2 linked regions of the Aquitalea magnusonii genome follow. The protein of the gene in region 2 binds, or shares a complex with, the protein of the main gene of each other region. Links are inferred from orthologs where the notes say so. Each region holds a gene or a part of one and is shown on either strand. Other genes may lie near its edges.

Region 1 (3,593 bases), 1.1 Mb from region 2 along the record:
GCGGCGGAGGCGGTGGAGAAGGCCGCCAAGGCTGGCGAGGTGGCACAGGCGCAGGCGCTGCTGCTCAGCCTGGAAGCGGCACTGGCGGCATTCGAGCACTGGCTGCAGCAGCAGGATACGGCCAGCGTGTGATGGGCGTGGCCGCGGCTACATGGTCCGGCTGATGGCCTCACTGCGCTCCAGGGTGGCAATCAGCCAGTCGCGGAAGGCGCGGATTTTCGGCTGCTGCGCCATTTCGTGCGAATACATCAGGTAATACGCCCACTCCGTCTCCAGCACGGTATCAAACGGAATCACCAGCCGTCCGCGCTGGATGTCGTCGTTGACCATGGAAACCTGTGCCAGCGTCACGCCCATGCCCGCTGCCGCGGCATGCAGCGCGTATTCCAGCGCATCAAAAGTCACACCGCTCTCCGGGTTGATATTGCTCACCCCGGCCAGCTTCAGCCAGCGGTCCCAGACATCCTGATCCCGCCACGGATGCAACAGGGTGTGGTACTGCAAATCTTCCGGCGTGCGCAAAGGATGGGGGCCTACCATCAGGGACGGTGAACAAACCGGCACCAGTTTTTCCCGGCAGATGCACTCGATGCGCATGTCGGTGTACACCTCGGGCCGCGGCATGCCGATGATGGCCAGGTCGTATTCGGCCCGGTTGAATGGCTTGTCGTGGATCAGCTGGGTGATCAGGTGCAGGGTGTATTCCGGGTAGCGGGTCTGGAAGTCCGGCAGATTGGGCAGCACCCAGCGCATGGCCGGCGTTGGCGGAATGCGTACCCGCAGCCCGCTCTGGCGCAGGCGCAGCATTTCGCTGGCCTCGTGCAGCAACTGGAAGGCATCACGCGCCGGTTTCACCAGCGCCTCGCCTTCGGCGGTGAGGGCCAGCCCGCGCGCCTGGCGGATGAACAGGCTGGTGCCGTAGAACTCCTCCAGCGTCTGTACATGACGGCTGACCGCACCCTGGGTCAGATGCAGGGCGGCGGCTGCGCGGGTAAAGGACAGGTGCTCAGCCGCGGCAACAAAAACACGCAGCGCATTCAAGGGAGGCAGTTTCATCGGATTCATGCTGTTTATTCATAGCTGCCATGATTATAACTGCTTTGTCAGCCGGACAGGGGCTGGTTATCCTTGTGGCTATTGTATTGATAATTCAATGCAAAGCCTGATTGTCTTGAGTTGAAGCATTTTGTTTCGCAAAGCAGGCATTCCCCGCTTTATTGTGCAAGCAATGTCTTGCTTGCATGGCTGATCTGCTAGCAATGCGCTAACGCCCCGCCACAGTGTTGCGCGTTGGTGCAGGTGGCAGCCATCTCATGGTTTTCCACCCATCTCCACGTTGGGAACGGCCGGGTCCTGCCTCTGTGACCTGGCCGATTTTTTATTCCATCCAGTTGTGAGTCCGCTGCAGACAAGAAAAAAGGCCACTTGCGTGGCCTGAAGATTCGGAGAAAAAGCGGCTGGACCATCTGGTCCGTGCTCCTTGCTGGCAAGGGCTGCTTTTCCGGGTCCGAGTGTACAACGATGCGTACGGCGGGGCAAACCGCTTGCGAGGTGATCAGTCGCCCAGCGCCGCCAGCAGTTCGGTTTGCTGCTCGGCAATCAGCGCGTCGGTCAGCTCGACCAGATCGCCATCCATCACATAATCCAGCTTGTACAGCGTCAGGTTGATGCGGTGGTCGGTGATGCGGCCTTGCGGATAGTTATAGGTACGGATGCGTTCGGAGCGGTCGCCCGAACCAATCAGGCTCTTGCGCTCGGCCGCTTCCTTCTGCTGCTGCTCGCGGCGCTGGATGTCGTTGATGCGCGCCGCCAGCACCTGCATGGCGCTGGCCTTGTTGGCATGCTGCGAACGGCCATCCTGGCACTCCGCCACAATGCCGGTGGGCAGGTGGGTGATGCGCACCGCGGAGTCGGTCTTGTTGATGTGCTGACCACCGGCACCGCTGGCGCGGAAGGTGTCGATGCGCAGGTCGGCCGGGTTCAGTACCACGTCCACCAATTCATCTGCTTCGGCCATCACCGCCACGGTGCAGGCCGAGGTGTGGATGCGGCCCTGGGTTTCGGTGGCTGGCACCCGCTGCACGCGGTGACCGCCGGATTCGAATTTCAGCTTGGAATACGCCCCAAAGCCGATGATGCGGACGATGGCTTCCTTGTAGCCGCCCAGGTCGGACTCGCTGGCGGAGACGATTTCCACCTGCCAGCGGTTGCGTTCGGCAAAGCGGGTGTACATGCGCAGCAGGTCGGCGGCAAACAGCGCGGCTTCGTCGCCGCCGGTGCCGGCGCGGATTTCCAGGAAGATGTTCTTTTCGTCGTTGGGGTCCTTGGGCAGCAGCAGCTTTTGCAGCTCCAGCTCCAGGGCGGCCAATTTTTCCCGGCCTTCGTCGATTTCCAGTTGGGCGAACTCTTTCATGTCCGGGTCGGACAGCATTTCACCCGCGGTGGCGATATCCTTCTCGCACTGCTGATATTGCTGGAAGGTTTCCACTACCGGGGTCAGCTCGGCATGTTCACGGGTCAGTTTGCGAAACTGATCCATATCGGCAGTGGCCGACTCGCTGGCCAGAAGATGGGTGACTTCTTCCAGGCGATCGGCCAACTGCGACAGTTTTGTCGCAATCGACGGTTTCATTACGACTCCGGGTGTAAGCGGTAAAGGCGGGCGATGGTTTCCACCACGGCCGCATGCTCCGCGCCGCTGCCCGAGGACAGGGCCTGGGTGGGCGGGTGCATCAGTTTGTTGGTGAGTTGCTGTGACAGGCTTTCCAGCACTTTTTCCGGCTCCGTGCCCTTGGCCAGTTGCTTGAGGGCCGCTTCCAGTGCGTGGCGGCGGGTGCGCTCGGCCTCGTCGCGCAGGGCGCGGATCAGCGGCACGGTTTCGCGCTTTTTCAGCCAGTCGTTAAATTCGGCCACGCGGGCCTGGATGATGGATTCGGCTTCTTCCGCCGCGCTTTGGCGGGCTTCCTTGCCCACCTCCACAATGCTGGCAATGTCGTCCACGGTATACAGATAGACATCGTCCAGTTTGCCCACTTCGATTTCGATGTCGCGCGGCACGGCCAGGTCCAGCATGAAAATGGGACGATGGCGGCGGGCCTTGATGGCGCGCTCGACCAGCCCCTTGCCGACGATGGGCAGTTGGCTGGCGGTAGAGGTGACCACCACATCGTAGCGGTGCAGCACATCGGGCAGCTCGGACAGGGTGATGGCATTGCCGCCAAACTGTTCCGCCAGCTTCTGCCCCCGCTCCAGCGTGCGGTTGGCAATGGTGATACAGGAGGGTTCACGGGCGGCAAAGTGGGTGGCCACCAGTTCGATCATCTCGCCGGCACCGATGAACAGGATGTTCAGCTCGCCAATGGTGGGGAAGATCTGCTCGGCCAGCTTCACCGCCGCAGCGGACATGGATACCGAACTGGAACCCACGGCGGTGCTGCTGCGCACTTCCTTGGCCACGGCAAAGGTGCGCTGGAACAGGCCGTTAAGCAGCGAACCCAGGGTGCCGACATTTTCCGCGGTACGTACCGCATCTTTCAGTTGGCCCAGGATCTGGGTTTCCCCCAGCACCATGGAATCGAGGCCCGAAGCCACGC
Region 2 (3,932 bases):
ATTGCACATGGACTTACCCAGTTACCCCATAGCCTCTGGCTCCCCCGTTTTTCCTTGTTGATTCCCGCCGTTACGACCGTGTAGCCCAGTCTCCGTCGCCATGGCGGAAGGAGTTGTGCTTGTCGGTTATCGAAAAAAAACAAACTGCTGAACGATTGAGCGAAAGCCTGGCTGAGGTGCAAAGGCTGATTGCGCTGCATCAGGAAAATGATGCTGTCGCCCCTGCCACTTCACCGGCACTCGATGATCTGCAGCAAAGGCTGCAAAACCTGCATCCGGCAGATATCGCCTACATTCTCGAAGCCCTGCCGCTGGAAGAGCGGCTGCTGGTCTGGAATCGCGTCAAGGCACAGCAGGATGGTGACATCCTGCTGGAAGTTTCCGATGCCGTCCGGGAAACCCTGATCGAGTCCATGGCCCCGGACGAACTGGTTGCCGCTGTGCGTCAGTTGGATACCGATGAGTTGGCAGACCTCGCCGGCGATCTGCCGCGGCAGGTGGTTTACGAAGTCATGGGGGAGCTGGATGAAGCCGAGCGTGAGCAACTGCAATCGGCACTGTCCTACCCGGAGGGCAGCATCGGTGCCCTGATGGATTTTGAGCTGGTGAAAATCCGTGCCGATGTCAGTTGTGAAGTCGTATTGCGCTATCTGCGCCGTTTTGACGAGCTGCCGCACCAGACCGACAAGATTTTTGTGCTGGACGCCAATGAAGTGCTCTGCGGGGTACTGCCCTTGCGCAGCCTGTTGGTGGCCGATCCGGAAGCCATGGTGGCCGACGTAATGGCGACCGAGGTCGTATCCTTCCAGCCAGAAGATGAAGCGCGAGACGCGGCCCTGGCATTCGAGCGTTACGATCTGGTATCCGCACCTGTTGTCGATGAGCGCGGTGCGCTGATTGGCCGCCTGACCGTGGACGAAATGGTCGATGTGATGCGCGAGGAGTCGGACAGCGAAGTGCTGAATCTGGCCGGTTTGAAAGAAGAAGAAGACCTGTTTGCACCGGTGATCGACTCTGTGAAGAACCGCTGGTCCTGGCTGGCCATCAATCTGTGTACCGCCTTTGTTGCTTCCCGCGTGATTGGTGTGTTTGAACAATCCATCAACCAACTGGTGGCATTGGCTGCGCTGATGCCTATCGTGGCCGGCATTGGCGGTAACTCTGGCAATCAGACCATCACCATGATTGTGCGCGCGCTGGCCATGGGCCAGATGCAGGTAAGCCAGGCTTGGCGCTTGTGGCGCAAGGAATTGGGGGTCAGCATCATCAATGGACTGATATGGGGCGGGGCCATCGGCCTGATTGCCTGGCTATTGTATGGACGCCTGTCATTGGGGCTGGTGATGCTGGCTGCCATGACGCTCAACCTGATGCTGGCCGCCACCATGGGGGTGCTGATTCCTTCCCTGATGCAAAAACTGGGGCGGGATCCCGCACTGGGCTCCAGCGTGTTGATCACCGCCTGCACCGATTCCGGTGGTTTTTTCATTTTCCTTGGCCTGGCCACCATTTTCCTGCTTTGAATGATGCTGACCCTTGCACAGGCACTGCGCTGCCATCCACTGCCCCGTCTGGAGGCACGCATGCTGTTGCAGCATGTCCGTCCGGGCCTGACCCATGCCCGCATGATTGCCGATCCTGATCTGCAGCTCACTGAAAGTGAAGCTGCCCAGTTTACGCAGCTGGCACAGCGCCGCCTGCAAGGCGAGCCGATGGCCTACTTGCTGGGCGAACGCGAATTCTATGGTCGCAACTTCCGGGTTACACCTGCGGTGTTGATCCCCCGCCCCGAGACCGAGCATCTGGTAGAAGCCGCCTTGCAGCGCGTGGCCGCTGTCGCACCAATGCGCGTGCTGGACCTGGGCTGTGGCAGTGGTGCCATTGCCGTTACCTTGGCACTGGAAGCCCCGGTATGGCAGGTGCAGGCGGTTGATTTGTCTGCGGCCGCACTTGAAGTTGCCCGTGGCAATGCCGAACAGTTGGGCGCGGTGGTCCACTTTCATCAGGGAAGCTGGTATCAGCCACTGGCCGGGCAGGGCGATTTCGACCTGATTGTTTCCAATCCGCCGTATATCGAACAGCACGATCATCATCTGGACGAGGGTGATGTCCGTTTTGAACCACGCATGGCCCTCACGGATGAAAGTGACGGTCTGGCCTGCCTGCGCGAAATCATTGCCGGCGCCCCCCTGCGATTGAAGCCGGGTGGTTGGGTCATGCTGGAGCATGGCTATGATCAAGGTGAGGCGGTGCGGCAGCTCTTGCGGCAAGCAGGCTTGCAGGCGGTGGAAACCCTGCTTGATCTGGCCGGGCTGGATCGGGTGTCGCTGGGCCGGAAAGCGGTCGCCTGAGCCGACAGGCTGGTGCGCCATCTGTGGCCTGCCTTGCTCCGCGGGCCAGCAAGCTGCCAGGCGTTTCGCTACTGCCATTGGCAGTCTTTTGCCTTGCATCAAGGGGAAAGGCCGATTCTGAAGGCATGCTGGCGCCAGCCTGAAAGCCGTCATCACGGCAAGCTCCATGGCTGAAGCCGGGGATGGCGGAGGCCAATTGAAAACTGGCGCAGCCTGTGAACCGGATTGCGGTCAGGACTGCGCCAGTCTTGAACCGGCACTACGGTGTAGTGCCAGGCTTAATGCTTAATGGTGGTGGCCATGTGCGCCGTGAACGTGGCCGTGGCTCAGTTCTTCGGCAGTAGCGGCACGCACTTCGGTAACCTTGGCAACAAAGCGGATAGTCTGACCTGCCAGCGGATGGTTGGCATCCACGATGGCTTTGCCGTCGGCGATGTCGGTGACGCGGAACAGCAGAACATCGCCGGTTTCCGGATCGTCGGCTTCAAACATCATGCCGACTTCAACATCAGCCGGGAAGACGTCCAAGTCTTCGACACGAACCAGCTCTTCTTCCGGATCGCCGAAGGCATCATCCGGGGTCAGCTTGACGTCGACGGAGTCGCCAACGCTCTTGCCGTGCAGGGCCTCTTCAACCAGCGGGAAGATGCCATCATAGCCACCGTGCAGGTAGGCAATGGGCTCTTCGGTTTTGTCGAGGAGGGTGTTCTCCGCGTCGAACATCTCGTAGTGGAGGGTAACGACGGTGTCTTTGGCGATTTGCATCAGAAATTGTCCGGAATGAAATGAAAAACCTTGTCAGGGCAAGGCGGGATACGCCTCTTGGCCTGCAAGTAATCGTGCGGGAAAGCCGCTTGAACGTATTGTAAACCATAGATGGGCTCGTAAGCCCGTGAAACTGCCATGAAAACGATGACATTGCTGGGGGGGCTGACCCCTGAAGAGTTTCTGAGCGAATACTGGCAAAAAAAGCCTTTGCTGATTCGTGGTGCGCTGACTGAGGTTGGGCCGCATGTTGATTTCAAATGCCTGTCCGAACTGGCGATGCAGGAAGATGTGGAGTCACGCCTGATCGAAAACCGCAACGGAAAATGGCACCTGGAGCGTGGCCCCTTCCGTCCCGCTCGATTCCGTAAGCTGGGTGAAACCGACTGGACCATCCTGGTGCAGAATGTGAACCACCACTTGCCGCATATCGACAAGATTCTGTGGCAATTCGATTTCATCCCTTTTGCCAGGCTGGATGATCTGATGATTAGCTATGCGCCACCTGGTGGCACGGTTGGTCCGCATTTTGATTCCTACGATGTTTTCCTGTTGCAAGTGGGGGGGCGCAAGCGCTGGCAGATTTCCTCGCAAGCGGATGACGATTTCATTCCGGATGCCCCCATCAGGGTTTTGCAGGACTTCCGTGTGGAAGAGGAGTTTGTGCTGGAACATGGCGACATGCTCTATCTGCCACCCAAATGTGCGCATTATGGGGTGGCGCTTGAGCCGGGCATGACTTACTCCATCGGTTTTCGCGCGGCACCGACGCAGGAGCTGGCAACGCAGTTTCTGGTGTACATGCAGGACCACATC

What was found. The genes of interacting proteins can lie anywhere in the genome.
Region 1: the proteins of prmC (region 2) and prfA are in contact, whole or in part, in a crystal structure (PDB 2B3T), measured with the Escherichia coli proteins. The link is inferred for Aquitalea magnusonii from one-to-one orthologs.

What each region holds. Positions count from the first base shown.
Region 1 is NZ_AP018823.1:4,323,135-4,326,727, forward strand. The notes cover bases 595-3,593. They hold prfA (peptide chain release factor 1), read right to left. Parts: upstream 2,633-3,593; coding sequence 1,556-2,632; downstream 595-1,555. Other genes in these bases: DLM_RS20320 (LysR substrate-binding domain-containing protein), read right to left, coding at 595-1,065; hemA (glutamyl-tRNA reductase), read right to left, coding at 2,632-3,593. Also shown: DLM_RS20315 (ATP-binding protein), read left to right, coding at 1-132; more of DLM_RS20320, read right to left, coding at 148-594. UniProt on the Escherichia coli protein: Peptide chain release factor 1 directs the termination of translation in response to the peptide chain termination codons UAG and UAA.
Region 2 is NZ_AP018823.1:3,245,013-3,248,944, reverse strand. The notes cover bases 696-3,438. They hold prmC (peptide chain release factor N(5)-glutamine methyltransferase), read left to right. Parts: upstream 696-1,526; coding sequence 1,527-2,351; downstream 2,352-3,438. Other genes in these bases: DLM_RS15450 (cupin domain-containing protein), read left to right, coding at 3,396-3,438; DLM_RS15455 (FKBP-type peptidyl-prolyl cis-trans isomerase), read right to left, coding at 2,637-3,116; mgtE (magnesium transporter), read left to right, coding at 696-1,523. Also shown: more of mgtE, read left to right, coding at 120-695; more of DLM_RS15450, read left to right, coding at 3,439-3,932. UniProt on the Escherichia coli protein: Methylates the class 1 translation termination release factors RF1/PrfA and RF2/PrfB on the glutamine residue of the universally conserved GGQ motif, i.e. on 'Gln-235' in RF1 and on 'Gln-252' in RF2.